3 regions of the Halioxenophilus aromaticivorans genome follow, and region 2 is predicted to be linked to each of the others. Evidence: predicted binding sites of a transcription regulator. Region 2 holds the regulator's gene; each other region holds the start of a gene.
The links. Region 2 encodes FNR, which switches genes on or off when oxygen is low (the NO sensors DNR and NnrR bind a similar motif). Its sites were predicted from a motif close to TTGATCTAGATCAA; they were not measured.
Positions count from the first base shown of each region.

Region 1: the regulator FNR is predicted to act here: its motif matches at 5,253-5,266, upstream of ccoN (cytochrome-c oxidase, cbb3-type subunit I).
Region 3: the regulator FNR is predicted to act here: its motif matches at 6,863-6,876, upstream of hemN (oxygen-independent coproporphyrinogen III oxidase).

Region 1 is NZ_AP031496.1:1,731,420-1,741,766, reverse strand. It holds gene ACGHM3_RS07585 (FixH family protein) at 1-161, opposite strand, end outside; gene ccoG (cytochrome c oxidase accessory protein CcoG) at 244-1,683, opposite strand; gene ccoP (cytochrome-c oxidase, cbb3-type subunit III) at 1,893-2,792, opposite strand; gene ACGHM3_RS07570 (cbb3-type cytochrome c oxidase subunit 3) at 2,789-3,016, opposite strand; gene ccoO (cytochrome-c oxidase, cbb3-type subunit II) at 3,041-3,652, opposite strand; gene ccoN (cytochrome-c oxidase, cbb3-type subunit I) at 3,668-5,119, opposite strand; gene ACGHM3_RS07555 (argininosuccinate synthase) at 5,385-6,605, opposite strand; gene ACGHM3_RS07550 (OmpA family protein) at 6,906-7,754, opposite strand; gene ACGHM3_RS07545 (hypothetical protein) at 7,753-7,995, shown strand; gene pyrC (dihydroorotase) at 8,170-9,141, shown strand; gene rnt (ribonuclease T) at 9,269-9,922, shown strand; gene ACGHM3_RS07530 (peroxiredoxin C) at 10,003-10,347, opposite strand, start outside.
Region 2 is NZ_AP031496.1:3,888,303-3,898,649, forward strand. It holds gene puuE (allantoinase PuuE) at 1-286, shown strand, start outside; gene ACGHM3_RS16620 (cupin domain-containing protein) at 305-928, shown strand; gene ACGHM3_RS16625 (amidohydrolase) at 1,331-2,740, shown strand; gene ACGHM3_RS16630 (hypothetical protein) at 2,747-2,896, opposite strand; gene ACGHM3_RS16635 (radical SAM protein) at 3,312-4,661, shown strand; gene fnr (fumarate/nitrate reduction transcriptional regulator Fnr) at 4,864-5,604, shown strand; gene ACGHM3_RS16645 (LuxR C-terminal-related transcriptional regulator) at 5,958-6,686, shown strand; gene ACGHM3_RS16650 (fasciclin domain-containing protein) at 7,063-7,998, shown strand; tRNA gene ACGHM3_RS16655 (tRNA-Ser) at 8,763-8,850, opposite strand; gene ACGHM3_RS16660 (hypothetical protein) at 9,206-9,970, shown strand; gene ACGHM3_RS16665 (adenylate/guanylate cyclase domain-containing protein) at 10,211-10,347, shown strand, end outside.
Region 3 is NZ_AP031496.1:1,384,809-1,395,155, reverse strand. It holds gene ACGHM3_RS06075 (Mu transposase domain-containing protein) at 1-461, opposite strand, end outside; gene ACGHM3_RS06070 (HipA domain-containing protein) at 800-1,510, shown strand; gene ACGHM3_RS06065 (T6SS effector amidase Tae4 family protein) at 1,886-2,407, shown strand; gene ACGHM3_RS06060 (hypothetical protein) at 2,392-2,802, shown strand; tRNA gene ACGHM3_RS06055 (tRNA-Met) at 2,887-2,963, opposite strand; gene ACGHM3_RS06050 (hypothetical protein) at 3,313-3,774, opposite strand; gene ACGHM3_RS06045 (alkaline phosphatase D family protein) at 3,871-5,394, shown strand; gene hemN (oxygen-independent coproporphyrinogen III oxidase) at 5,403-6,809, opposite strand; gene ACGHM3_RS06035 (neutral zinc metallopeptidase) at 6,983-7,843, opposite strand; gene ACGHM3_RS06030 (LemA family protein) at 7,859-8,416, opposite strand; gene ACGHM3_RS06025 (thioredoxin family protein) at 8,526-10,265, opposite strand.

The DNA.
Region 1 (10,347 bases), 2.2 Mb from region 2:
CGGCCTTTTTTGTAATAGTCCACGGTGACCTGATCGTCGCCATGTTTTACCGCGGTAGTCACCATAATGCTCGATAAAATCACCGAGCTAATCAGCGGCGCTAAAATGAACCAAGCCCAGAATTCACGGTACCAAGGTTTTGATGTTTCTTGCTCTGTCACTTACCACTCCAACGGGCCATTCCCGCCTGCACTGCCAAAAAGGCGCACTATTACAATACAAATGCTGGCCCAAAACCAGCCCTTATGGGCTGGGTAAAGGGGCTATAAAGGTGGTTTTTTGCTCCGCGCTGATCCCGTCGTCCTGCTCCGCCGTTACGGTGATAAACACTTCGGACTTTTCCGCGACCACTTGATCACCGGGTATTTTTACCCGCACCGGGATGGTAAAAATCTCACCTTCTTCGAGGTAGACCGGCTGATGGGAGAGGCTGTAGTTGCCCTCGCCACGCACATCGATATCGTAGGTATGCCCTACCCGGTCCATATTGTTGATCTTAACCGTGTAGACATTAATGATATTTTCCTTGCTCACCCGATACATGCGCGCACCGCGATCGCGCACCACGTCCACGGACAGCGGCTGCCGGTCGCCCAGGGCGTAGGCAAACGCCGACAACATGGCCACCAAGGCAATGCTGTAGCCGTACAGCCGGGGGCGCATAAAGCGAGTGTGGCCGGTTTTTAACGCATCTTCCGAGGTAAACCGGATCAATCCCGGTTCGTAGCCCATTTTGTCCATCACACTGTTGCAAGCATCCACGCACAAACCACAATTGATGCACTCGTACTGCAGCCCCTCACGAATATCAATATCCACCGGGCACACCTGCACACACCAAGAACAGTCGATGCAATCGCCCTTGCCGTTGGCCTTATAATCCTCGTGGGCCTTGCGCGGGCCGCGTTGCTCACCCCGGGCGGCATCGTAATTTACCGCCAGGGTTTCTTCATCGTACATTACCGACTGGAAACGAGCATAAGGGCACATGAACTTGCACACCTGCTCGCGCATCCAACCTGCATTGAGATAGGTCATGCCGGCAAAGAAGAAAGTCCAAAATGCCGCCGCCGGGTGAATACCCCAGCTCAGAAAACCGGTCTCATCACGATAGGGCAACATACCCGCCAACAGTTCTCGCACCGGGGTAAAATAACCCACAAAGGTTACCCCGGTGATAAAAGCGATAAGGAGCCATGTGGCGTGCTTACCACCCTTACGCAGAAGCTTTTCCGCACTCCAGGGTTGTTTGTCCAACTTGATGCGTTTGTTGCGATCGCCCTCGAACATACGCTCGGCCCACATAAACATCATGGTCCAAACGGTTTGTGGACAAGTAAAGCCGCACCACACCCGGCCTACTAGTGTGGTCACCGCAAACAAGCCAAAGGCCGCAATAATCAGCAACCACGCCAGTAGCATGCCATCCTGTGGCCAAAACGTGGCCCACAAAATATGAAATTTACGCTCGGGTAAATCGAAGAGCATGGCCGGCCGACCATCAATACTAAACCACGGCATCAACACAAAGCCCAGCAATAGCGGCAAGCCAGTGTAACGGCGTATGTTCTGATAAAAGCCATCAATTTTGCGAACGTAAATTTTATCCGATGCCTGGTACAAATTGACCTGGGCGTCAGCGCCAACATCGGTTTCTTCTTTGACTGGTATCTTTTCAACCACGGTTAACTACCTTACCTAACACGGCGTTTCATGGGCGGGCACTAAAGCCAATCGGCTTAGTAATTCGTTTTATCCTAATATAGTTTTTTAAACCCGGTTTGGTTTAACTCAAATGGCGACACATTGCCGCCCAAATGTGAGCGGCGGACAAAAAAAAGGCCACAGCGTTGAACCGCTGCGGCCTTGCAAAGATTCCTTGCTGAACGAGCTTATTCGAGGTCTTGCGACAAGCTGTATACGTAAGCCGTTAACAAATGAATTTTGTCTTCACGTAATTTGTCTTTCTGCGACGGCATTACACCCGCACGGCCGTTACGTAAGGTCTGACGAATACCCTTGGCGCTGCCATCGTAAAGCCAGATCTCGTCGGTCAGGTTTGGCGCACCGAATGCTGGTAAACCTTTGGCATCACCACCGTGGCAAAGGGCACAGTTTTGGGTAAACACCTGAGCGCCAGCTTCTACCATGCTTTCATCTTCAGCGCGGCCGGTAAAGTTAAGAATGTACTGGGTTACCTGGGCGATATTGTCGTCGCTGATAATGCCTTTCCACGCCGGCATGGCGGCCACACGGCCGTTTAACAAGGTGGTTTTGATTGCTTCTGGCGTACCGCCGTACAGCCAATCATCATCCGTTAGGTTGGGGAAGCCAAAGTTACCGCCGGCGTCTGCACCGTGACAAATAGCACAGTTATTAGCAAACAATCGGGTACCCATTTTCAGGGCTTTAGGGTCTTGGGCTAGCTCTGCAACGGACATTTCGGCGTATTTACCGAAGGATTCGTCGTAGGACTCTTCCGCCTTGGCCTGCTCGTTCTCTAACTGGTTAACAGAGGTCCAACCCAAGAAACCTTTGTAAGAGCCCAAACCAGGGTATAAGAACAGATAAATAGCGGTGAACACGATGGTCAGAATAAACATTTGGAACCACCACTTAGGCAGTGGGTTGTCATATTCTTCAATGCCATCGTAAACGTGGCCAGTGGTTTTGTTTTCGGGATCGACGTCATCCCGTGCCGCTACCTTGCGGTTTGCTAGTAGCACCCAAAGTACCAGCCCAATGTTGGTCAACGTCAAAACGATGATCCATAAACTCCAGAAAGTACTCATGATTTTTCTTGCCCCTTAGTGCCGGCCTCAGGCTGACCGGTGGTATTCAACGAGTTGTGCGATGCTTGGCTGGGGTTGGAATCCTCTGCAAATGGCAGATTGGCTGCATCCTCGAACTTCTTCTTGCGGCTTGGTGAAAACGCCCACCAGCACACGCCGGCGAATGCGATCATGACCAATACAGTGGAGAAGCCACGCAAGTTATTCAGCAATTCAGATTCCATACCACAACCTACTCAAGGATTTGGTTAACGTTTTTGCTGCAGTAACACACCCAGCTTCTGCAGGTATGCCACCAAGGCATCAATTTCGGTAACCCCTTCTACAGCCTCTTTGGCGCCAGCGATGTCTTCGTCAGTGTAAGGAACACCCACAGTACGCAAAGCTTCCATTTTGGCAGCGGTGTGCTTGCCATCCAGCACGTTGTCGAACAACCAAGGGAACGCAGGCATATTGGACTCAGGCACAACATTGCGAGGGTTGTACAAGTGCGCTTTGTGCCAGTCATCGGAGTAGCGGCCACCAACCCGAGCCAAATCGGGGCCAGTTCGCTTGGAGCCCCACAGGAAGGGGTGCTCGTAAACGGACTCACCGGCAACCGAATAGTGGCCGTAACGCTCTACCTCTGCACGCAATGGGCGAACCATTTGCGTGTGACAAACGTGGCAACCTTCCCGAATGTAAATATCACGGCCTTCCAGCTCTTTGGCTGGCCAGGGTTTTAGGCCAGCGACAGGCTCGGTGGTTTCTTTCAAAAAGAACTGCGGCACGATTTCCACCAGGCCACCGAAGCTGATGGCGACAATGGTCAGCACAATCAGCAGGCCAATATTTTTTTCTACTATGTCATGATTTTTCACGGTCTTAACTCCTTATCACGCGGTACGAGCGTCAGCTGTGGCTGATGTCTCTGCGGACGCTTCTTTGGCCGCAGACAAGGTGCGGAACATGTTGTAGGCCATCAACAACATACCGGTGAGGAAGAAGGCACCACCAATCACACGCACAAAGTAACCCGGTGTACTGGCTTCTACAGACTCAACAAAGTTATAGGTCAAAGTGCCATCGGCGTTAAATGCACGCCACATCAAACCTTGCATGATACCGTTCACCCACATAGAGGCGATGTACAAAACGGTACCAATGGTGGCCAACCAGAAGTGCGCGTTGATCAGGCCAACACTCCACATCTCTTTGCGGTTAGACAGTACTGGTAGCAGGTGATAAACAGAACCGATGGAGATCATGGCAACCCAACCCAAAGCACCGGAGTGCACGTGACCCACGGTCCAGTCGGTGTTGTGAGACAAAGCGTTAACGGTCTTAATCGCCATCATTGGGCCTTCAAAGGTAGACATACCGTAGAAGGACAGAGAAACCACCAAGAAGCGCAGGGTTGGATCGGTGCGCAGTTTATGCCAAGCACCGGACAACGTCATGATGCCGTTGATCATGCCTCCCCAGGAAGGCGCCAACAGAATCAGAGACATCACCATACCCAGACTTTGCGCCCAATCGGGCAGTGCAGAATAATGCAAGTGGTGAGAACCGGCCCAGATGTACAACGAGATCAGCGCCCAGAAGTGAACAATCGATAATTGGTAAGAATATACCGGACGGCCGGCCTGCTTAGGCACGAAGTAGTACATCATGCCCAGGAAGCCCGCGGTTAAGAAAAAGCCCACCGCGTTGTGGCCATACCACCACTGGATCATGGCATCCATGGCGCCGGCATAGGCGGAGTAAGACTTGGTGAGGCTCACTGGGATAAAAGCACTGTTGACGATATGCAGTACAGCGATGGTGATAATGAAGGCACCGTAGAACCAGTTGGCCACGTAGATGTGGGATGTTTTACGAGTAGCAATGGTGCCGAAGAAGACAATGGCGTAGGAAATCCAAACCGCTGCGATCAGCAGGTCGATTGGCCATTCCAGCTCTGCGTATTCTTTGGCAGAGGTCATACCCATAGGCAGCGTGATGGCAGCCAACACAATAACCGCTTGCCACCCCCAAAAAGTAAACGGAACTAAGATTCCGCCGAACAGTCTAGTTTGGCAGGTGCGCTGCACAACGTAGTAAGACGTTGCGAATAACGCACAACCGCCGAAGGCGAAGATAACCGCGTTGGTATGCAGCGGGCGCAAACGGCCAAAGTGTGTGTAGGGTTGCAGTAGATCGTTTAAGCCAGGCCAAACCAACTGCGACGCGATCAGTACACCCATGGCCATACCGAACACACCCCAGATCACGGTCATAACGCTGAACTTCCTGACGATATCAAAATCGTAATCAGGCTGCTCTCCTGCTATTGAATGACTACTCATAGCGATGTCCTAGTTAATAGTTTTGAGAATTGCAAAATCCTGGAGGGCGGTGACTCCGGGTGCCCCATCACGGTAGAGGCGTCTGTTTCCCATTCGGCGTCGGCGATAGTAGAGGATCGGCGCCGAATACCGCTTGACTCTGGTCAAGGCCAGCTGGGAAATCCCGCTGTGGCTGCGGCGCGCTTTGCTACAGCGCTTACCGGCAACCCAATTAAATAAAAGTAATTCGCAACGGTGAAAGTGCCAATACACCGTTGGAATGATTTTAGAGCATAGAACGGCCTTTGCCTGCCGCAATGCGCATACGCAGGGCATTCAATTTAATAAAGCCCTCTGCGTCTTTCTGATTGTAAGCACCTGCATCATCTTCAAAGGTGGCAATCTTTTCATCAAACAGGGTATCGGCGGAACGACGACCAACCACCTCAACAGCACCTTTATACAGCTTCAGTCTTACATCACCGTTAACAACGTGTTGCGATTCATCAATGGCAACCTGCAACATTTTGCGCTCTGGCGCCCACCAGTAACCGTTGTAGATCATCTCGGCGTAGCGTGGCATCAAAGAGTCTTTCAAGTGCGCCACTTCGCGGTCTAGGGTGATGGATTCGATGGCCCTGTGCGCCTTGAGCATAATGGTGCCGCCAGGGGTTTCGTAACAACCGCGGGACTTCATGCCAACATAGCGATTCTCTACGATATCTAAACGACCAATACCGTTGGCACCACCAATTTGGTTCAATTTTGCCAACACTGTGGCTGGAGACATCGGCTGGCCATCAATGGCAACGATATCGCCTTTCTCGAAGGTGACTTCAATGTAGGTGGGTGTGTCCGGTGCCTGCTGAGGCGATACCGACCAGCGCCACATATCTTCCTCGGCCTCGGCCCATGGATCTTCCAAAATGCCACCCTCGTAGGAGATGTGCAGCAGATTTGCGTCCATGGAATATGGCGATTTTTTCTTGTTACTGGAGAAATCCACTGGGATGTTATGGCTTTCACAGTAGGCCATAAGCTTTTCGCGGGAGTTCAAATCCCACTCGCGCCAGGGAGCGATCACTTTTACGCCGGGCTTAAGAGCATAGGCTCCCAGCTCAAAACGAACCTGATCGTTACCTTTACCGGTGGCGCCGTGGGCCACGGCATCAGCGCCGGTTTGGTTAGCGATTTCGATCATGCGCTTGGTGATCAGTGGGCGTGCAATTGAAGTCCCCAGCAGATACTCGCCTTCGTAAATCGTGTTAGCGCGAAACATAGGGAACACAAAATCGCGGACGAATTCTTCACGCAGATCGTCGATGTAAATCTCTTTGATTCCCAAGGCCTGAGCTTTGGCCCGGGCCGGCTCAACTTCTTCGCCCTGGCCGATGTCGGCAGTAAAGGTTACCACCTCGCACTCATAGGTATCTTGCAGCCAGCGGGCGATAACTGAGGTGTCTAAACCTCCAGAGTATGCCAATACGACTTTTTTTACTGCGGCCATCTGTGGACTCCTAAACAATTGCACAGCGCTCAGCGCTAAAATTAGCGGCGCGCATTGTATCGGTTATTGGGCCTAATTCCCAGCGCGTGAGGAATCTAATTACAGTAAAAGGCGGCAGCGATTACACTGCTCCCGAGCCCTTCACTGACTGAAAATTCTGCTGAGAACGCACTCCATAACCACTACAATATTGAGTGCTTATGGGGGCTTTGAGACTGTTGTGGACGGTACGCGCCAGCCACCGATGTAGATTAAACGAACGACTCAGTGTAATGCCTAATATTCACGGTGCAATAGTATTTAAGGCGCAATAGTTGGCGGCACCTTTTTCGGCGGCTCCCCTAGAGCCTCCTTGAGCGCCTCTGTGTCGATGGCATTACCCGCCACCGCTGTTTGAATTTCAGGCATTTGCGGTGCCGGCTCTTTGCTTAGACGCACCGTCACCCGGCGATTCTGCGCCCGCCCTGCGGCCGTGCGGTTACTGGCCACAGGATAGCGTTCACCGTGCCACCGAAGCACAATTTTGTCCCGTTCAATGCCGCCGGCAACCAGGTATTTCATCACCTTCTCCGCCCTGCGCTTGGACGTTTCGAGATTTTCCGACCGAGTACCCTGGCTATCCGAATGGCCATCGATATAAAAGCTCTGGATGGTTTTATCGGCATCGACGTACACCAAAATATCGTCAAGGAAGTCGGTTTCTTTATCAGACAGCAACTCCTGACCTGGCTTAAACACTAGGGATGTGCGTTCTATTTGAGCCAAATTGACAGGCAACAAATCGGCCAAGCAGGTTACGTACTGATCGTAGGCGGCGCGGAAGTTGACATTGGAAATCGCCACGCTGACAGTTTGAGCGGCGTCGTACCAGGATTGGCGGGAGAACTGCACCTGCTGGCCGGCATAAAGCTCCTGCAGCATCTTGTTGGCCAGTTTCTCTTCGATGTCGATGGACGATTGATCTTGACGAACATCCACATAGCCCAATGAGCGCGCCTTGCCATCAGGCTTCCAAATTGGATTGATTATTTTAACGGCAGCGCGGCCGGATTTCATGCGGGGCGAATCCGCCTCCAAATAAAAGTGCAGAGTTTCGCCGGCTTCATGAAAAAACACCGCCTTACCAAACTCAGGAATGGGCTGAGCCATGCGACAGCCAAATTCAGACCCCTCAACCATCCACTCTGAATTGTGCACCGTAGGGCTAAAACTCGCCGCCCACGCCGCGCAAGGCGCCAATATTGCCGCTATACCTGTAATCGCTGCACCTGTTATCGCTGCTAAATGGAATCTTACGCCTAGCGTTGCCATGGCTCTCGTACAACCCTTCACTGCTCGCTTTACTATCCAACGCGGAATCCGCGCATTCGTCATATCTATGACAGCATAGTCGGCTATTTGAGATTTTTCTTAAGTTGACGACGATATTTTGAATTTTCAGCCTGACCGAACATGGTATTATCCGCCGCCAGCCTGAACATGCCCTACCGAGACTACTATGACCGATAAGCTCGTAATCACCCGGCCAGACGACTGGCACATCCACCTTCGCGACGGCCAAGCACTGGGCCGCACGGTGTCCGACGCAGCGCGCCAATTTGGGCGAGCCATCATCATGCCCAACCTAGTACCCCCGGTGACCAACGCCAGCGAAGCCAAAGCCTATCATGCCCGCATTAGCGCCGAAGTCCCTCAGGGGGAGTCCTTTGAGCCTTTGATGGTGTTGTATTTGACTGACAAAACCAGCCCAGAGACCATCGCCGAGGCTAAAGCCGCTGGAGTGGTGGCGTGCAAACTCTACCCGGCCGGTGCCACCACCAACTCTGATTCCGGCGTTACCGACATCAATAACATCTACCCGGCATTAGAAGCCATGCAGGAGCACGGCATGTTGTTCTTGGTGCACGGCGAAGTGACCGATACGGCCATCGACATCTTTGACCGCGAGAAGGTGTTTATTGACCGCACTTTGACTAAACTGCGCAGCGACTTACCTGAGTTAAAAACCGTACTTGAACACATCACCACCGAAGACGCCGTGCAGTTTGTGCAGTCGCAAAGTAGCCATGTGGGCGCCACCATCACCGCTCACCATCTACTGTACAACCGCAACCACATGCTGGTGGGTGGCATCAAACCGCACTACTACTGCTTGCCCATCTTAAAGCGGTCCAGCCACCAGCAAGCGCTGATCAGCGCCGCCACCAGTGGCGATAGTCGATTCTTCCTGGGCACAGACTCCGCGCCACACGCCACTGACAAAAAAGAAGCCAGCTGCGGCTGCGCCGGATGCTATACCGCCTATGCGGCCATCGAGCTCTACGCCACGGCCTTCGACGAAGCCAGCGCGTTGGACAAACTCGAGGCATTTGCCGGCCACTTCGGGCCTGATTTCTACGGCCTAGCTCGCAACAGCGACACCATCACGCTGAGCAAAACGCCCTGGCAAGTGCCTGAGCAGTTCGACCTTACACCCGGCGTTGGCATTACCCCACTGTGCGCCGGCCAAACCTTAAACTGGCGCCTAGTACGCTAAGGTGGCTTTAACCTCGGCGAAGCCCCTCAAGCTACGCATAAGCCGCAAGATACTTAGCTAAACCGCGATTCGTGCTACCATATTGGCTGAATTTAGCACCAAACGACTCCAACAGTAAGGATTGTCATTGTCTGATACACCCACATCTAAAGACGAAGAAACCGGCAACCGTTTAAAATCCCGTTTCCGTGGTTTTCTCCCGGTGGTAGTCGACGTCGAAACCGGCGGCTTTAACGCCAACAGTGACGCCCTGCTGGAGATAGCAGCGGTGACATTGCGGATGGACGAAAACGGTGTGTTACACCGCTCAGAAACATTCCAGCACCACATTGAGCCCTTTGAGGGGGCCAATATTGAGCAGTCCGCCCTGGATTTCACCGGCATCGATTTGGAAGACCCTGAGCGGGACGCCATGCCAGAGTCGATTGCCATTGCCGAGCTCTTCGGCGCGATACGCAAAGCAGTGAAAGCCGAAGAATGCAACCGAGCCGTGGTGGTGGGCCACAATGCCCATTTCGACCTGGGCTTTGTCAACGCCGTTGCCGAGCGCGTGGACATTAAACGCAACCCATTCCACCCCTTCTCCTGCTTCGACACAGCCACCCTAGCAGGCCTAGCCCTGGGCCAAACCGTGCTCGCCAAAGCCTGCATGACCGCCAACATAGACTTCTGCAACCGCTCGGCCCACAGCGCCGCCTACGACGCCGAAAAAACCGCAGATTTGTTTTGCTACATTGTGAATCGTTGGCAATCCCTGGGTGGCTGGCCCTTGTCGGAATAACATCCCGCACAGACCCGGCGGTAAATTGCAGGCAAAAAAAACCCGGCTCCAAGGCCGGGTTTTTTGACTGAGCGCTAGACTTACAGCTTGTCAGCGTTGGCCGCCAAGTAAGAAGCAACACCCTCTGGGTTAGCAGACATACCCGCATCACCCTCTTTCCAACCCGCCGGGCACACTTCGCCGTGCTCTTCGTGGAATGCTAGGGCATCAACCATACGCAGCATTTCGTCAACGTTACGACCTAAAGGCAGGTCGTTAACGACTTGGTGGCGTACGTTACCTTCGCCGTCGATCAAGAAAGAACCACGGAAAGCAACGCCACCGGCCGACTCAACGTCGTAGGCTTGGCAGATGGAGTGCGTGATGTCAGCCACCAAGGTGAACTCAACCGCGCCGATACCACCGTTATCAACTGGGGTATTACG
Region 2 (10,347 bases):
CACCCTGGACAGCAACGACATGCGCTTTGCTACCCCCCAGGGCTTTAACAGCGGTGAGCAATTTTTTAACTACCTCAAGGACAGTGTTGATTTTTTATACGCCGAAGGTGAGCAGGCACCGAAAATGCTCAACATTGGCTTACACTGCCGCCTGGCCGGGCGCCCCGGCCGAGCCATGGCGTTGCAACGGTTTCTGGATTACATCACGGGCTTTGACGATATCTGGGTGGCCACGCGCCTGGATATCGCCCGCCACTGGCGATCAACCCACCCGCCCCAAAGCTAGCGCGGTAGAGGCCTCTCAATGACACAACTCGTAGCTTTTATAATTAGAGGCGGTAGATACAGGGCCAGCAATTGGCGCCACGCCCTCGCCGTGGCACTGCTGGCCGTTGCGGCCAACCACAGTTTCGGAGATTCCTCGGCAATGCCACACAGCCCCAGCGCAGAACAATTGATTGAAACCTTGGAATTAGAACAACACGTCGAGGGCGGATACTTTAAACGGACCTTTCAAGCCGATCATCGCTCCATGATTAAAACCGAACAGGGTGAACGCTTCACCCTGACCTCGATTTATTATCTGCTAACCGCGCAATCGCCCATTGGCCACTGGCATTTAAACCGCTCGGATATTATCCATTTTTTCCATCTGGGCGATCCCATCGACTATTTTCTCATCGCCCCGGATGGCGCATTAAGCACGGTGACCCTAGGGCCCAATCCCCCGCTCGGCCATCAACTGCAAATGACGGTCACCGGCGGCACTTGGAAAGCCTCAAGATTAACGGGTAGCCGCTACGGATTAATCAGCGAAGCAGTAGCGCCTGGATTCGACTACAAAGATATGGCACTGGGTAAAAGAGATGAACTAACCCGGCAGTTTCCACAACACAAAGCATTGATAGAAACCTTTACCCGAGATTAACGTTAAACGGTTTTCTAAAGGCATACTTAAGCCCCAAATAAAAGGGCCGGATAAATCATCCGGCCCAGCGAGCCAACGGGGTTCAGTGCTCTAAATTTAATGACCTGCTTCACTTACTTCAAACATAGGGCTTAAAAACTAAGACCCAAAAACTAGGAGCTAAAAACTAGGAGCCAAAATCGTATTCAACCGAAAGCCCCATTTGCCGTGACGGGCCGTAGCTGAATAGGCCGATAAAACCGGGCGCGTCGAAAATTGCATCGATTTTTCAATGCCCACAGCCCGGAATTTAAAACTAAAGCCTACACAATGGCTGCCGCTTATTTGGGCTTGGCACCACCGGTTGCGGATTAAACCTATTGGACTCAAAATGGCACCTCGCCTAGAAAGAGAGACTTGCTTGTGAAAACCTACCTCCCCCGCATTGCACTATTGGCCCGTTGTCTACCACTGGTGGCCTTGTGCAGCCTTGGGCTTAGCGCATGCCGGGATGGCGTCGATACAATTGTGGCCGGGGACTACGTGGTAACCATGGACGAATCCTTAGGCGTCATTGAAGACGGCGCGGTGGTAGTAGATAACGGAGAAATCGTTGCCGTTGGCCCGGCCAAGGACATTTATCGAGATTATCAATCTACCCACGTCATTCCCGGTGATGGGCGTGTGGTTATGCCAGGCCTGATTAACGGCCACACCCATACGGCCATGACGCTATTCCGCGGCATTGCCGATGACACCGAATTAATGACGTGGCTGCAGAACACCATCTTCCCGCTGGAAGCTGAATTTGTTACACCAGAATTTATAGCCGTTGGCGCCGAGTTGGCCTGCTATGAAATGATCAGCAGCGGTACAACCACCTTCGTGGATATGTACTTCTACCCTGAAGTTATTGCCCAGGTGGTAGACAGTTGTGGGCTGAGGGCTATTCTGGCCGCACCGATGATCGATTATCCCAGCCCAGGTTTTGAAGGCTGGCAAGATTCCCACGCCGCCGGTGTTGCTTTTGTGCGGCAGTGGCAAGGCAAAAATGACCGGATAACCCCAGCACTAGCGCCCCACGCTCCCTACACCGTGGCCCCTCAACATTTGCAGGAAGTGGGCGACAGCGCACGTGAGCTTAAGGCTCCTATTTCAATCCACTTGGCGGAAACCTATACCGAACTTGAGCAAATTTCCGAGCAAGAAGGCATCCCTCCCATTGCCCACGCGCTGAACAGATTGGGCAATGTGCGGGTGATTGGCGCCCACGCGGTATTTGCCCAGCCCGACGAATTCCCCCTTATGGCCAGCGCGCAATTTGGCGCCATTCACAACCCAACCTCTAATGCCAAGTTGGCCTCCGGCATTGCTCCGGTAACCGACATGCTAGCGGCCGGCGTGGCCGTGGGCTTGGGTACCGATGGCGCGGCCAGCAACAACGACCTCAATATGTTTGAGGAAATAAAACTGGCAGCGCTGATCCACAAACTACGCGATAACAGCCCCACAGCCCTGCCCGCTGCTACGGCGCTGAGTTTGGCTACCCGATCTGGCGCAAAAGCCATTGGCCTAGAAGACCGTATCGGCCAACTGGCGCCGGGTATGGCAGCCGATCTCATTCAGCTGTCCATTAATGAGACGCGGTCTCTACCGGTACACGATATAGAATCGCACTTAGTCTATACCGCCGATGCACGGGACCTAATCAATTCCATGGTAGCCGGCAAACTGGTTTTTCATAACGGCGAGGTATTGACCATTGATGAAAAACAATTGCGCCGGCGAGTGGCCCAAGTGACCGAATCGATCCAACAGGCCTTGGAAGACTAACACGCCTTAGGAATGTTTATGTTCTACCAACTCTTCTGGATGTTTACGGATGTCTTCGCGCATATGGCTGAACATAAACTTCAGCGCGTAAGTCACCACACCAGCAGTTAATAAAACCACAATAATACTGAATAAAATTACGCCATCGAAATACATTTTTCTTTCCTCATTTTTATTTAACAACAGCCTTATTTAACAACGGCATCGTCACTTCATTCACCGGCAGGCCGCCGGGGCTCGGCCCTAGCGGTTATGGACCGCTTAGGCCGTGTATTTAGCCTAGTCCTTTAGGCGTCGTTAACCTTGACGCACATCAAGCTGTGAGAGCGAGGGACAACGGGCCATGATTTCGTTTGATCTAAAGCAGATCGAAGGGCAATTCCCCGCCTCAGCAATTGCCAAATAGCCATTCCACGACCAAGATAACCGAAGGCTTATCCGCAAAACGAAGAGAGTAAAAACACTTGCGGATATCGACGCCAGTAGAAGCAGCCATTCGATAATAAAATCCAGACCAACCCAATCGTTGCGCAATTGGCAATGTTTTCAGGTTAAGAGCAAGGTGAGAAAAATGGCAGGGTCGGCACAGTTGAATTCAAATAAAGACCAAATCGATAGTACGAGTCAGTCTCAGTTATCTAAGAATCCATTGCTTTGGTATGCAGCGTCATTTGATGATATTTCTTCGCGTACTGCAGATATTCAGCATGCCGCTGAAAACTGCCCTGCGCTGGCGCTTTCCATGCATATTCCATTTGCCAGCAATAGCCATTCGTTTTTTAATGCTAATACTGTTGTTACCCGCCAGTACAGTTTGGCATCGCACTTTATCGATAACCTGTGCTGCGAAATAGCCCACTATGGCGAGATGATTTATCGAAGCAGCACCAATGCTGGTAAAAAGCCCGTTGTTGACTCTTTGACTATTACCGGGGGCAACCCAACGTTTTTAATTGCCAGTGATTTAGCTCGCACCCTGGAATGCTTAAACCGCCATTTTCACTTGGCGGAGGCCACGCAAAGAGATTTCTGCATAACCGTAGAAGCCAAAACGTTTGACGACGACCTTGCCAAGCTTGTAAAGCAACTGGGCTTTAACCGTATTCGACTATGCCTGGAGGATTTCAGCCCGGAGGTACAGTTTTCTATTCAACGAAAATACAGCGTTTACCGAATTGAAAGCGCCATTGAGGCCGCCAAAGCCGCCGAAATTCCAGATGTAAGTATCGACCTAATCTACGGTTTGCCCACGCAGAGTGCAGCATCGTTTTTAGCGACACTACAACATTTAATTCGCTTTAAACCAGACGACATTACGCTGCACTTGTTGCAACACCAAAGTGGTAGTTATGGCTTATCTAATACACCAGCCTTGCTGCCAAAACCACAAGCCATAACCGATTTACAGAACATTGCTACCACCTATTTGCTAAACCAAGGCTACTCGGTATCAGGCGCTGGTTGCTTTGCTATTGAGCCAGAGGTCGCCAGGCCTAATCAGCGTGGCGCGTATAACAGCAATCAGCTGGCGCTAGGTTTGGGCACGGCCAGCCTTATAAAACCGTTTGTCTGGCAGAATTGTACCTCACTGCGGGAGTACACCCGTCGAATAAGTCAGCTTGGCCACGCCCGTGACGCGGGGTTAGAGTTGTCATCCGATCAAGCAATACGAGCGGAGGTTGCGGCAGGGCTGTTGGCCACTGGAACCCTGCTTAAAGACGGCTTTGAAGCAAAATGGCAACGCCGATTTGACGACTACTTTGAGCAGGGGCTAGCACTTCTCGCGCCGTTCATAGAACGCCACGAAATTGATAACAATAGTGATTTTCGTTTAACACCGACCGGCCTCTGGCAAGCCGCCGCCGTGGCTAAAGCCATTCTTTGGCCCAATGCATCCCCGCCATGCCCAATAAAAGATTAACCATTATGTGACCGGCCAATCAGAGACAGCCAAACACAAAATTTACCCCTTCTGGCAAACTAGTCAGCAATTCCCCCTTGCCCATTAGAAAAATACGATTTACTCTGATGGCAATACAACCCTACCTTTATTAGAGTCTGCGCCAGCGCGCATCACAATGGGTTTAAAAACACCGCTGAGCCCTACCTGAGGTGAATAGACCATGAGCACCCACAACTTTGTCCGCTGTAGTAATTGCGCTGTGAGCAAGTTTTGCTTACCACACACCTTATCTGGTGAAGATATTGGCCAGCTCGAAGGCATTGTGCAGCAAAAGCGGGTCTTACACCCAGGGGAAGCCTTGTATCAATCCGGTGATCAATTTGAGGGGCTTTACGCCATTAGCTCTGGTAGTTTCAAATCGGTGGTCATTGCCAGCAACGGCGATAGCCAAATCACCCAGTTCGCCTTCCCTGGCGAAATTTTGGGCTTCGACGCCTATCACGGTAAATCTCACAACACCTTTGCCGAGGCGTTAGAAACCAGCAGCGTGTGTTTCTTGCCCCATTCTCAGCTAGAGACTTTGGCGCAAAAGGTACCGGCGCTGCAAAATCAGCTTTACAATCTCTTCTCAGCAGAGATTCAAGAAAACAACGAGTTTCTGCTAATGATGGGCAAACGTTCGGCCGAGGATCGGCTGGCGGCTCTGCTAATGAACGTATCCAGCCGCTACTCTCAACGCGGCTATTCCGCCACGCATTTTCGTTTGTCCATGTCCCGCACCGATATAGCAAACTATCTCGGACTCACCATAGAAACCGTGAGCCGATTGATAAGGCGTTTCCAAAAAGAAGCGCTTATTGAGGTCAATCAGCGAGACATTACCATTACCGATTTAGTGGGTTTGAGTGAATTGGCCGGCACCCACTGCTCACATGTAGAGCAACCCTCCAACGCGGGCTAGCCTCCACCCTAACTCCGGCTCACCCCAGTGAGCCTTCCCTACGCAAACTGCATCGGCGACTTGTGTTCACAGCCCACTTTGCGCATTCGACCTGCCCTAGGTGCAAGCCACCGTTGACTAACGCCGCCCCCTTAGCATTGGCCACCCCTTCCGTTTTTGTTGCCTTATCCGAGTGAAGCCGCACTAAACCGAGTGCTACCTGACCAATCTTTCCCAAGATAGTCGTTACTTATTGGCAAATAGACTACGAAATATCCTAAATACCCTTAAATATCGATAACTCTCGATTACAAAACTACGCGATTTCACTAGATTTTGGTTGGGGACACCAACATCGCTGAGGGGAAGGAACCATGACCATTGATCAATTTATCTTCGAATGTGAAGAAGCGTCAAACGAACAGACACTGTTTAACCTATTGCACAATGAGGTCAAAAGCCTTGGCTTTGACTACTGCGTGTTCAGCTTGCTTACCAATCATCCAGACCTAAACCTACCAACCTCTAGGGGGCTATTTGTTAGCTCTATGTCTAGTTGGGTGCAGGAACTTAACCAAGGACAGTTTGATGACGTGGACCCGTTTCGCAGCCATTGCTTTTACGGCCACGGCGTTCTGACTTTATCTGCCTTGAAAACATCAGACCAGCTCAGCGCAGCTCAGATAAAGTTTATTCAATCCACTGAATCGAGAGGTTTCCACGACCGGGTTACCGTAGCCTTAAAGGGGGCCGCCGGGGCGGTGGCCAGTGTCGACCTGGGCCGAGACTTGAAAGGCCGGCCGCCAACGCGACAGACACTGCACAAGCTTAACGCGCTGTGCCAACACTTTTATCTGGCCTATTGCCAGTTAAAAAGCAGTGCCAAAGCCTTCGCCTATATGACGCTCACAGGCAAGGAGAGAGAGGTATTGGAGTGGTCTGCCAAAGGTTTTACCAAGGCAGAGATTGGCGTACAACTGCACATCTCATCACACACCGTGGACTATCACTCTCGCAAATTGGCGCGCAAGCTTGGCGCAAGAAACATCACCGCAGCGGCGGTGAATGCCCTGAACCGGGGGTTGATTCACGTATCGTATTGACCGAGCCACATTTAGCGTCGGCGGTGGCCTGCTCACCGCTGACTCAGCAACAGGTGCCTGAAGCTCGTAAAACAATGATCTCAAATTAACTTTAGCGAACGAGTTCTGGTATTTATCGAGTCTTAATTTATCTTAAACATTGGCTCCGTGTTAACTTCATTGCCACGGCAAACCAATCTTATACGTTATATAATTGCCTGGCGACTCATTAACTTCTACAGCTTTGCAAAAATTAATGGTATGCAGCAGGCACTTTTTTCAGATTTAAAAAAGCGCAAATAGTTTGACGTTAAAATATAATAAAGTTGGCATTAAAAATTAAACCGTAATTATTTCGCCGTCGTAATTGGCACTACCATAACGGGAGATAATTACCATGAGACAATTAATAAATACTTTTCTGATTGCATTTCTAGCCCTGCTTGTTACCGCCTGCGACGGCGATGATGACAATAATTTACCGGACACCGTAGTAGACGCCGCCGTTGCAGAAGACGATTTAACGACGCTGGTCACTGCCTTAGAAGCAACCGGGCTAGATCAGGTGCTAGCCGATAGCGAATCTGAGTTTACCGTATTTGCCCCTACCGACGGTGCCTTCGCATTGTTAGGAGAGGACACTATAAACGCGCTGTTATCTGATACGGATACGCTGGCGTCCATACTGACTTACCATGTTCTAGGCGAGGAAGTGAGTAGCCAACAAGCCATCGATTCCGCCGGCAGCACAACCGCCACGGTCAATGGTGAGCTTATTGCGCTTTCGCTGGATGGCGACGAGTTGCTGGTGAATACCGCTACGGTCATTCGCACCGATATCCGTGCAAAAAACGGCGTTATTCATGTGCTAGACGCAGTGCTTATCCCACCAGCCCCCGTCAATGCTGAAGAACTGACCATTGTTGAGGTAGCCGCAGACGCGGGCACTTTCAATACGTTAATTGCCGCTGTGCAAGCCGCCGAGTTAGATGCTGCCCTGGCAGACCCAGAGGCTGAATTCACGGTGTTTGCGCCAACCGACGATGCCTTCGCCGCGCTGCCACAAGGTACCGTAGAAGCCCTGTTGTCGGACATCCCTGCACTCACCGCCATCCTGACGCAACACGTCATCAGCGGCCAAGTCGACTCAATAACGGCCTACAGCCTCAATGGCCAGACAGCACCCACTCTGAACGAAGCCGTATCACTGCCGATTGAGATAGATAGCGTTACCGATGAATTGATCGTAGGCGGAGCCGTGGTAACCATGGCAGACATCCAAACTGCCAATGGAATTATCCACGTCATTGATGCTGTAATTGTTGATCCATAAACCCTCATTGATTGGCTTAGCAGTAAAAGATCGATAAAGATCTAGCGCCCAGCATTCGCTGGGCGTTGTTTTGTGGTGGGGATGGGTAAAAGCCGGTCGAAACGCGATTCGAAACGTGTTTCGAAAGGCTTTTACGCTGGGCCAAGGACGGCCCGGCCGGCATCAATCACCAGGGACGGTTGCTTGGCGCAATGTCCGATCGAACAAACGAAATAAGCCCAATCAACCGAACCAACGGGAGGGAGGTACCAGGGCACGTCCGTGTGCCCTGCCCTTCGGGTGCTCTTCGAGCGGTGCAAATCGCTCAAGCCACATGGACGGCTAGGCGCCCCCGAGGCGAATGCCGATTATGCAGGAGCAATAATCGGCCCGGCAATTGCTCGAACCGGCGAGGGTAAAAGCCGGTCGCTACGCGATTCGAAACATGTTTCGAAAGGCTTTTACGCCGGGCCAAGGGCCTGCTCCTTTGCATCCATGCAATCGCGGCATTAGTGCATCCCTGCACGTCATGGCCCGGCCGGAACACATCACCAGGGAAGGTTGCTTGGCACAATTTTCGATCGAACAAACGAAAAAAAGCCCAGCTCTCGCTGGGCTTTGTTTATGGCGGTGAGGGAGGGATTCACCAGGGCACGTCCTTGTGCCCTGCCCTTCGGGCGCTCTTCGAGCGGTGCAAATCGCTCCCGGCGATTTGTCGAACCGGCGAGGGTTCTCACCCGCCCTCATACGCATAAAAAAGCCCAGCATTCGCTGGGCTTTGTTTATGGCGGTGAGGGAGGGATTCGAACCCTCGAAGCCTTTCGACTTACACACTTTCCAGGCGTGCTCCTTCGACCACTCGGACACCTCACCTAATTCTTTCTATTCGTATTCGTCGCAAGTAACGTCCCTGTCACTCACCCAGCTCGGTGTCCTACCTCGCGCTTGCCGGGAAAAAGCAGTGCTTTTTCTATTCCGGCAAGCCCACTCGGACACCTCACCAAATTCTGTCTTTCACCGGTGACTTTTGTCGCCTAACACGCCCTCGCTGCGGGGGTGTGCTCGAAAGAGGCCGGAACTATACGCAAAGACTCCACCAGAATCAACGACTTGGCGGCATGAATATTCATTACGCCTTTTATCGGGAAATCTGGCCCAGGTGCTTATCTAGTTTTTGGCCTTGCCGACATAAGTCATTGTCGATACGGAAATTACCTATGGATTACATATGAATGAACCACTTTGGCCCTTTGTTGTGACCTTCAGCGCAGGATTGCTGACGGTGGCATTGGGTGCATTCTCATCGCTAAGCTGCCAACGGCAGACGAGAATCAAACAACTTATAAAGCAGCGTTTAACGCCAGCCTTTGTGGGCCGCACTAGCGATTGCGCCACCAGTAGCACCAACCCTGGCAGTTCGGCACGGGCGAACTATGCCCAGAACCTGGAAAAACAACTGGAACTGACTGCCACCCTACAGAGGGTGATGGCGAAAACAGCGCACTTCCCGGGTAATGCACCGGCCGCGCGAGGCCAGCTTCAGCGAGCGCTGTTGTTGCGCCAAGCAATCCTCACAGCGGAATTGGCCGCACAGGAAAACCCCAACCTGGCCAATGGCCAACCCGACTGGAAAACGCTGCAAAAAGGCTACAGCCGGATCATATCGCTGCACCAGCAATTACTTGGCGCACAAGACGCTGAGAATGCTAATCAAGAGACCACTGAATCGCTCAAATCACACACGTCAAACACCGAGCCCACTGCAGAAAAGGCCAACAACATCACATCGCTATCGCAGGTAAATCAGAATCTTGAGCACCTTCACGAAGAGCTACAACAGCGCGTGCGGGTGCTTAGCGCCTCTGACAACCGGGTTAAGCTGCTCGAGGCCAAACTCAATCTGGCTCAAAGCCAAATTGCCAGCCTGCAAACAAAGCTCAATCACGGTGCCCCTATCGCCTCAGTTCCCCAGCTGTTGAATCGAGTGAAGTAGCGCACCCCCCTCACCACAGGCGTGGCATTCAGTGCCGCCTGTTGGTGGTATCTCACCACAAACCTTTGTAGAATCGCCGTCTGGTTGCGCCACGCTGTGGCAGTGGCGCCTATTTGAAAACAGAATGTCGTTTTTTTTGTTTGACGTGGTCCCCGTTCATTAACAATTTTAAATAGGGGCTCTGTATGCGAAAACTATTCTACAAACAGCGACAAGATTGCTGTGGATCACTCCCGCTTTATGAGTAAACCTGGTAACACTGACCTTTGGTTTCTGCCCCAACGCCAGTTCTATTTCCGCACGCTGGTTATATTTTCTGCGGCTGGCACATTAGTATCCTACCGCGGTTGGCCGGATATCGACTGGTTAGCCATTGG
Region 3 (10,347 bases), 2.5 Mb from region 2:
TGTGACTGCCCCAGGTTATTGCGGGTGGGCTGCATCCGATAGTGTGCACATAACTCGCCATAGGCGTCGGTCCAGACATTTTGTCGATTGTTGCGTGCTGCACTTAAGCTGTCGGTGCGGTGCTCAATCGGGCTGCCACCGGCCTGTTGCAAGGCTCGCTGTAGCCCGCAAGCAAGAGCAGCATAGCTTTCTCCACCCTGCACCACGGTAACCGAGCGCCAACCGCTGTAGGCCAGGCGGAACTGATACAGCAGGTGTTTTAAGGGCGTCCCTTGGATAGTGATCGGGCTGTCAGGGTGAGTGAAGTCAGAGAAACCCTGCTGTGCAATGGCCGCCTGCTGGCGGAAGATAACATCCTGATCGGGGCCATTCAGTGCTTTCCATTGTTTGACCCGTCGCTGCAAGGTACGCAGAACACGCTGGTCGTAATGTTCCGGGTAATGCTCTTCCAGATATTCCAATAAGGTCGTGCCGGAGCAATACCTCCAGTTCGGTACTCCATACCGCGTTAAGCGGGTCTTCGCGTGTGCGCCAATCTCTCTGGGTTTGAATGCAAGGTGCGCCTGATTTTTCGATGCGTCGTCCAGAGCGGACGGAAATTCCTGCCTTAGCGGCCGCCACTTCCTGGCTGGCGCCGTCTTGTCGATGCTGCATGTACAGCTCCTCTTGTCGGTTGGTTATGTGTTGACCCGGCACTCTGTGCTCCAAAGTGGAAAACAAAGTACCTATTGTCACACCCAACCGGCCAAGATAGTTGTCGTCAACCGGTCACCCTAATTGTCGCCGAACACATAAGCTTGTGCCGCAGAACGAATATACTGCCATGTCATTGGCGGGACTTGCTGGCGTTGATATTCCTGAAATCAAATTGGTAGAGTTAAACAAGCTCGACAACCTACCACACATTAACTTACCTGACGAAAAGTATGCCTTTGCCATCAAGCGATTTGATCGCTCCAGCATTGAACACACGCCAAGCCAGCGCATTCACATGGAGGATTTTGCTCAGGTTCTCGTAAGATATCCTCATGAAAAATATACCTCATCCAATTATGAACACATCGGGAAGATCATTTATGGTTTCTCCGGTGATGGGTTGGCCGACGCGCAGCAGTTTGCAAGACGGTTGCTGGTGAATATCCTCTTAGCTAACGGTGATGCACATTTAAAGAACTGGAGCTTTCTCTATCCTAACAAAGTCACCCCGCGGCATTCACCTGCCTACGATATCGTTACCACGAAGGTGTATATGGAAAATGAAACTAAGTACGCGCTAAATCTCGGCAAGACTAAAGAGTGGCACTCCGTCTCCAAGAGACATTTTCAGCTATGGGCAGATAAAGCCGGCATACCATGGCGGGCGATAGAGCCTCATTTAGATGACACAATGACAAAAGCTAGAGCGCTTTGGCCCGATTCTCTGAACAAACTGCCAATGGACGAAGCACATAAAGAAACGCTCAAAACTCACTGGAGTGGGCTACAGCAAGACTTTAAAATAGAGACATAAAATTGATGGCAGACACAGATCCTCAGCTCAAATAACGAAAGCCCTCCGAATTACGCAAACTAGAAGTTAGGCCACCACATGCAAAATTGACATCATCAAAGCCGGCCTGCAACTTAGTTAAGTTATTAACGGCCTATACCACTTAGTAAAGTTTATCGACACATCGAAGCCATATTCCGCGACTCAACAAAGCAGAAGCGCTCACCCCTCTTTTTTTTCGAAACTCCACGTGTCTGTCGGCGGATGAAAACTAAATGTGTGACCCTGTTCTCCTGCTGTAGAAAAAGATGGAGATAGCGACCAGCCACATATTGATCACACCGAGTTTTGTAAGATAGGTTCTTCTGATGAGAAATTAACGGACGGAACCGGACTATGGCTAAACCAAATTTTCGTATGTTATGGGATGCGTTCCCTGATCACATTAACTACCCCACGCTCAAGGATTTATACACCAGCCTAGGTGGCACTGCAGAAAAAAACATCAATGTGCCTGGTTTCGGGCCGAACGGAAACACATGCGCAAGTAGATTAAGTGTTGCCTTCAATAATGGTGGCAGCCCTATTCAACAGGACATTTCAGATGCTGTTGGCGCCACAACACTTGGAACCGAAAATAATTCAAGAATCATTTTTAGAGTTGCCGACCTAAGAAAGTACCTCATCAAAACACTAGGAGCACCCTCAATTGATGATGTCTCCCCCTTTGACGACACTTTTAAGAAAAAGAAGGGGATTGTCGCATTTAGCGTAAATTGGACTGGCGCAACAGGTCACATCGCCCTGTGGGACGGCGCCTCGTATCGTGAGCCCAGCTATGACAATTATTCAACCTACATAAATAGCCACGAGCCATCAATTAAAACATCACGAGGTGAATTTTGGGAATTAGCGTAATAAAAACGTCGCTACTGGCACTAACCCTGTCATCGGCTCTAGGTTGTTCATCGTCTTTTTCGCGAAGCGATAAACCATCGGAAAATACCATTCTCAAAGACATCAATAGCTATGCGATCGCAAGCTGCTACACCTTTCTTACCGAGCCATACTTAATGGATCAAGGTGACGCCTTTGCGTCGGCGGTTTTACAGCGCTCGCAACTACACCCAGATGAACTGACAGGACTAATTGACGCGGTTAAAATTTTCAGCGAGCAAAACCCATTGCCAGTTGTACGTAGCGAGAACCTAGCCGATGGGGACAAAACGCTGCCTGTTCTATTTTGTACTGAAGTAATCTATGACAGTGCTGTAAGAACAGAAATTGATAAATTGCGCGCAAATTATCATTAACGTTAACCGCCTTACAAACAATAGCAACAACCCACAGCACAAATAAAAAAGGGCCGTCCTATTAAGGACGACCCTTTCGTATTTTGGTAGCGGGGGCCGGATTTGAACCGACGACCTTCGGGTTATGAGCCCGACGAGCTACCAGGCTGCTCCACCCCGCATCAACGTCGCTGGTTGGCGTTGGTTAGTAACCTTGCCACCAGAGGCTGCGCATTATAGGGAGGGCCCCTACTGGGGTCAACCCCTTTTGTGAAAATAAAATTTGTACAGTTTTCAAGCACTTGGCTTGGGCCATGGTTTAGCGTGGCGCTTAGACTACTATTTAAACGTATCGCTTGAAACCCGATCAAGATAGGCCTGAACGCACAGATACAGCACCACGCCATTGGTCAGATGCCAGAGAAAGTGCAGCCCCAGGGGCCACAGCGGGCATACCAGCGAGTCTAGGGTACGGAAGCACAATGCCAGCGTAAAGCAGGCCACGGCCAACCACAGGGCCTTAGGATGACGCTAGCTGTGACCATAGTGCGACGTCGCGAGTATGGACAAAAATACCAGTGCGGCGATGTAGGTCTGAGAGCCGTTTAACGCAATAGGCAGTGCACTGCACAGTGCACCACAAGCAAAAAATGCCGACATTGCAGCAATCACTTTAAGCCTACCCAACCCCATGGCTAAGCGCATATAGGCCGCCAGAAACACCAATTGGAATAACGAAATAGGAATGATGTCGGCCAGCATAGCGGGCTTCGAGGCGAGCGTATGAAAGGCGAAGCTACCAATGCAGATGGCCAGCAGCAAAACCATCAACACCATGCTAACCACTCGGTTGGCGTTACTCAGTGCGGGCCAGTGCCGGCGTAGCACCGGGACCAACAATAAAAAAGCCGCGAAAAAAGACAAATTAGTCAACGCGTTCACCGGCTCCGACCAAAACGCCGGCCCGTTGCGCTCGCAGTAGATATCAATCATATACCCGGAACTTATAACCCTGATTTGTTTCAGTATATCGTACACTGTCACTTCATTGAGTAATGCCCCTGGCAAACTCGCAATCAATGGCTGTTATTGGAGCGCGCCGCCATCAAACCGCAACATTTTTCCAACCCGCCCCTAGAATCTACACTGGCCATTGGCGCAACCAACGCCACCAATATTCGGGCCTGGTACCGCACCGGTAGTACCGGCCGCTTTGAGCTGCGCTGGGGACTGGAAGATTCCAGCCAATGCGATGGCCAACTGGCTGTCACCGTAAGTGATGACCTGGCGGATTACACCGGCAGTGAGATTCTTGAGCCCCTGCAAGCCAGCCAACGTTATTGGCTAAAACTGTGTGATGAGCAAGGCCAGGTATTGGCCCAAGGCAGCTTTCGCACCGCCGCCAGCGATGACTGCGAACCCGAAAAGTTTAGCCTGGCCTTAATGAGCTGCCACCAACCATTTGAAAATAATGGTGATATTCGCTCGTCTTCGGAAGACATGCTCACCGCCATGCACAAGGTGCTTGAACAGCACCAGGTGGATCAGGTCATTATGGGTGGCGATCAAATGTACTCTGACATGCCCGGCACCATGTCTTTGTTTGATGATGACTATTTTAAAACCGTCGCCCCAGAGGGCAAACAAACCATATTGGAATGCAGCGCCGAGGAGGTTCGCCAATTATTTCACCAGCGCTATCGCCACTTTTGGAATGTGCCCGGGTGGAAAAAATTATTGGCCAACTACGCCTGTTACCCCGCCATTGATGACCACGATATTATCGATAACTGGGGCTCAGCCATTGAGCACAATCAGCCACAATGGCAGAACTTTCGGCAAGGCGCCTTCCAGGCGTTTGTGGATTACCAGGGTTCGCTAATTCATCACCCCAGCCAAGTACCGCCACCGAGTTTCGATTTTGCCAGCGAGTTCGGCAGCATTGGCACCTACTTTTTGGATATACGCTCCAATCGCCGGGTGGGTGATAGCCCTCGCATCGTTAGCAGCCAACAACTGGAAGATTTAAAACAGTACCTGGCCAACAACGGCGATAAAGAATTTTTATTTTTAGTGTTATCCGTGCCTTTGGTGCACTTGCCAAAGCCGCTCACCCGCTTGGCGGCCCGCATAACGCCAGAGGGAGAAGACTTCTCCGACCGCTGGTCCACTCGCGGCCACCGCCACGATAGAGACTTGATCGCAGCCATGCTGCACCAGCATCAGCGAGATTACCCCGAGCAAAAAATGGTGTTACTCAGCGGCGATATTCATATTGGCTGTGTGCACAGCATTAGCTGGGAAGACCAACCGCCTAATTTGTACCAGTTTATTTCCAGCGGTATCACCCACGACACCGGCAAGGTGATTCAATTTTTATCGAGTTTGATTATTCGCACAAAACGCACACTGCACGTAAAAACCGGGCCACACGCCAAGGTTCAGTTATTGCCCGGCGTAGACGATGACAAGAGCAACCCCTGCGGAGATATGAATATGGGCATTGTGGAAATTACCCGCAATAAAGAAACCGGCGCACCGCAACTGCAATTTATGCTTTATAGCAACGAACATGGCGAGCCGGTGTGTAAGTTTCGCTCCGAGTTTCTGTAACCAAGCGGTTACAGAATTTTTGAGTAGCGCGCGCGCAGGCTCTGTTGCGCGGCGGCTTTACCCGGCGATAGGTATTCATCAAATACCATACAAATACGGCGAATTAATAACCGCCCCTGATCGGTAACCCTAAGGCCATGCTCGGTAAGCAAAATTAACCCATCGTTTATCATGGGCTTCAGTTGTGCCAGCTCTTGTGCAAAATGCTGCTCAAAATTAATCTTCCATTGCTCACTGATCGTTGCAAAGTCACATTCGAATTGGCAAATCAATTGATTGATAACCGCTCGGCGCAATAAATCTTCTTGATTGAGGCTAAGCCCTTTGGCTACCGGCAGTGTGCCTTGGCTAAGCGCATTCACGTAACTGGGGATATCTTTGTGGTTTTGCGCAAAGATGGAATCCACAGCACTGATGGACGACACACCAAAGGCGAGCAAATCACAATTACCATGGGTGGCATAGCCCTGAAAGTTGCGCTGCAACGTGCCTTGGCGCTGTGCAACTACCAGATCATCACAGGGTTTAGCGAAATGATCCATGCCCACATAAACATAGTCCGCGGCCTGCAATTGGCCGATGGCGGATTTTAAGATAGCCAGTTTTTCCTGGGCACTGGGCAAGCCGGATTCGTCAATTTGCTTTTGGCTTTTAAACAGATGCGGCATGTGCGCGTAGTTAAATAGCGATAGCCGCTCTGGGTCTAGCGCAATAATATGCTGCAAGGTCTCGGTCATGGTGGCCACACTTTGGTGTGGCAGGCCATAAATTAAATCCATGCTCAGTGATAAAAAGCCTTCGCTTTTGGCCCGTTGCGCCAGCGCCGCCACTTCCTCCACCGAGTTAAAGCGATTTACGGCCATTTGAACCTGGGGGTTGAAATCCTGCACCCCCATGCTCAACCGATTGAAGCCTATCTCTCGCAATACGCCTAGGCTATCCAACGCCAAGCCACCGGGGTGAATTTCAATGGAATACTCACCGCTGTCATCGCCGGCCAAATTAAAATGCTCGGCGGTGACTCGCATTAGCTCGCGCTTTTCGTCGTCACTGATAAACGTTGGCGTTCCACCACCCCAGTGTAATTGATTCACCGGCCGGTGGCTTTCCACCTGCTGCGCGCGCAACGCAATTTCTTTGTGTAACGCGTTTAGATAGGGCTGCGCCCTGCGTTTATTGGCCGTCACAATTTTGTTGCAACCGCAGTAGTAGCAGATGGTGTCGCAGAACGGAATATGAAAGTAAAGCGACAGCGGCCGGCCGGCTTGGTTACTGCGGGCGATGGCGTTGTCCACTTCGGATTGAGGGTAGCCCTCAACAAACTGCGGTGCGGTTGGGTAGGAGGTGTACCTTGGCCCGGCCAGGTCGTAACGGTGAATAAGATCGGCGTTCCAAAGAACGGTTGCACAAGACATAACCAATCACTCGTAGAAAATTTGGCATTATAGGGCTGGTGCAATGGGGGATATTGATTGGCATCAAGCCCGTTTCGTTGGGGTGCCGAATCGGGCTTATGTGCGGCGCTGAAACGGTAAATTTGCCGTTTCAGATCGATAGCTACATTTGGTATAGCTACATATTCGTAAAACTACATTTTGGTAAAGGTATCACAGCGGTTAAGATCGCCGGCTTTAAAGCCCACTTGGAACCACTGCATACGTTGCTCGGAGCTGCCATGGGTAAAGCTCTCTGGCACCACGTAGCCCTGGGCTTGTTTTTGTAGGCGGTCATCGCCTACGGCTGATGCCGCTTTTAAACCCTCTTCTAAATCACCGGGCTCTAATAAATCGCGCTTGTTTTTAGCGTAGTGCGCCCAAACGCCGGCGAAGCAATCGGCTTGCAGCTCTTGCTTAACCGATAACGCATTTGCCTGGGTTTTGCTCACCTGCTGCTTTTGCATATGAACGCGGGAGGAAATCCCCAGCAGTGTTTGAATGTGGTGGCCAACTTCGTGGGCAATGACGTAGGCCTGGGCAAAATCACCCGGTGCTTGGTACTTGTTGGCCAAATCCCGGAAGAAGCTTAAATCAATGTACACCTTTTTGTCGCCGGGGCAGTAAAACGGCCCCATAGCCGCTTGCGCGTGGCCGCACGCTGAGCGCACAGCACCGCTAAACAGTACCAGCTTCGGCTCCTGGTAGCGGGCATTGTTGGCGGCAAAGATTTCGTGCCAGGTGGTTTCGGTATCACCAAGCACTGCAGCCACAAATTGCGCCTGGGGGTCGTTGGTAGGGATGGGTTCACTGGCTGTAGATTGGCTGGCGGTACCGCCCTCTAGCCCGCCCACTAGGCTGTTGATTAACTGCGGGTCAACGCCAAAATACATGGCCACCAAGGCAATGACGATGGTGCCAATGCCACCGCCCAATAGGCCTTTGCCACCCACTTTACCGCCGCCTCGGCGACGGTCTTCTACGTTACTGCTTCTGCGAGTTCTCTGCCAACGCATGGTTTATCCCTTTTACTATTTTCTATCCCACGGTGTTTCCGGTACTTCACGCTCTGTTGCTAACTCCAGCTGAAAGTACTCGTCTCGCTTAAAGTTAAAAATAGAGGCAATGATATTACTGGGAAACTGCTGTACCAACGTGTTTAACTGGCGAATACGCTGGTTGAAGGTGTTGCGGGAGGAAGCGACTTCGGCCTCTACTTGGTTTAACGCTTTTTGCAACTCTAAAAAGTTTTGGCTGGCTTTGAGTTCTGGGTAATTTTCTGCCACCGCCAATAAATTACCTAAACCACGGGAAACCTCGGATTCTTCCTTGGTGCGCTCACTGCGGTCGTCGGTAGCCAGGCGTTGAGCCGTTACGTTTTTCAAGGTATCGGTCTCGTGCTGGCTGTAACCACTCACTGCACTGACCAATTTGGGGATGAGATTAGCACGGCGTTTTAACGCAACATCAATAATGCTCCAACCTTCTTCAATCATGTTGGTGTATTTAATAAAGCGGTTATAGGTGGATACTGCCCAAAACAGCGGCACAATGATGGCAAAAATTATAAATGGCATGAAGTCCGACATACGCAAACACTCCTAGAGTCCTAAACAGCGGACCTAGAGTACACGATTCAAACCGGCGCTGAGAAGCACAGGCCTGGGATTTGCGTAAAATTACACAGGATAATGTAATCTAGCTATTGGTGATCACATCAAGAGTACGACAGTTTTGCCGGGCGATAGAATCCCGCCGGCTGGCTTTACAGGCTCTACGTAAAGAATCGTAAAATGCCATCACTGCGGTGCTGGCCTCCCGGCTGGGCCACTGTTCTATTGCGGCCAAAAGGGTGTTTAACCGCCGAAAATTGCGCCCGGCGAAAACATCCTGAGGTTGTTCCATGGTGGCCAGCAGGCTATCAATGCCCTGGTCTATAACCCGGGTTTGCTCAGGCTGCATGGTCAACACACCGGTGATGTACTCTACCCCCCACTGAAACCTGGTGGCATGGCCATGGGCGGCCTCGTAGGCTTTTTGCAACCAGTGGATGGCCAGGTCGCTGTTGCCCTGATCTCGCGCCAGCTGGGCCAGGCTACTCATAAAATAATAGGGTTGGTGCGAGTTTTTAATCTCTTGCTGCAGCATGTACTCTGCCTGGGCCGGCAACCGCGCGGCCAGCAATACCTGGTAGGCGCGGTTCACATAGGCTTGCCGCGCGCTGCCCTGGGTGGATTTATCCAGCCGGTTGATGTGCTGCAGTAAATCCTGCAGGTCGGCAGTTTCCAGGCTTGTTGCCTCGGGGTTGTCCATCCAATAAAAATACAGTTCTGGGTACCAAGTGCCTATTTGCTCCGGGTGAGAAAGGCGCTGGTCGTAACGCACGGCCTTCATGCCGGCTACCCAACGCATCACCAACTGGGCGCGCTCTTCGCCGGGCTCGGCAATGACACTGAGGATCTCCTCCGACCAAAAGATTAATAAATCTAAATTGGCAATCACTCGGTGCCGATCAGCCAATAACACAGAGAGATATTTATGCACGTTTTGCGCATCTTCCGGGGAGAGGTTTTGTTCGTTTTCGTAGCCTAAAATCAACGCTTGTAATTGCAGTCGATCGGCGGCCAGACGGTTGCCCTTTTCCTCAGCTAAGTGAGCTAATTTGGATAACGTTGATGCGGATACCAAAATGTTTTCTGGTAAATTTTTTTGCCACCAAGAATAGTAGGCAATCTGAGAGAAATCCTGGGCCGTTAACCGAGAGGTACCGCGAGTTAACGCTAGGGTAAGCAGCTCCGAGGTGGGCCGCATGGCTTCTAGGCTGCGCGCCAGCACTTGGTTGTATTGACTAATATCTATGCCTCCAGGAATACGGGTAATTTCTTCACCTTGGGGGTTAAACACGATCATTGTGGGGTAACCTTTTACGGCAAAGGTTTCGCCCCAAGTTTGCGCTCGTTGGGAATCGCCATCCAAATACACCGGGATAAAAAGGCGAGACTGGGTTATAAAATCCAGGCTCTTAAATACCGTCTGTTTAATCTCTTCACAGGGCGGGCACCACACGGCTCCCCAGTACAAAAACAACGGCTTGTTGGCTTGCTTGGCTTCGTCAAACGCCGCCTGAACCTGGCCTTCGTACCAGTGGATTTTACTGAGCGTTAGGGCATCGTTGAATTCTGAGTCTGCAGCGGGCCCGGCTGGGCTTAGTGCCGGGCTGGAGTCTGGTTGCGCCGGCAACGGTTCCTCTGCTGGGCTTGGTACCGTTGGGGACTGCTGGGCTTGAGGTTGCTGGGCTTGAGAGAGCTCGGTTTGGTTTTGATATTCGGCTTTCTGCTCACCGGGCTCGTTTGGCGCTACGGACTTTTGCTCCGTACAGGCACACAGTGCGCAGATCACTAGGCTGATCACAATACGGGGGCACGCAACCAAACGCATAATGGGCTAACTCAACTTCTACTAACAGGACCCCCTGATATTAGCAGACATACGCCAAACTGGCCTGTGTAGCAGGTTGCTT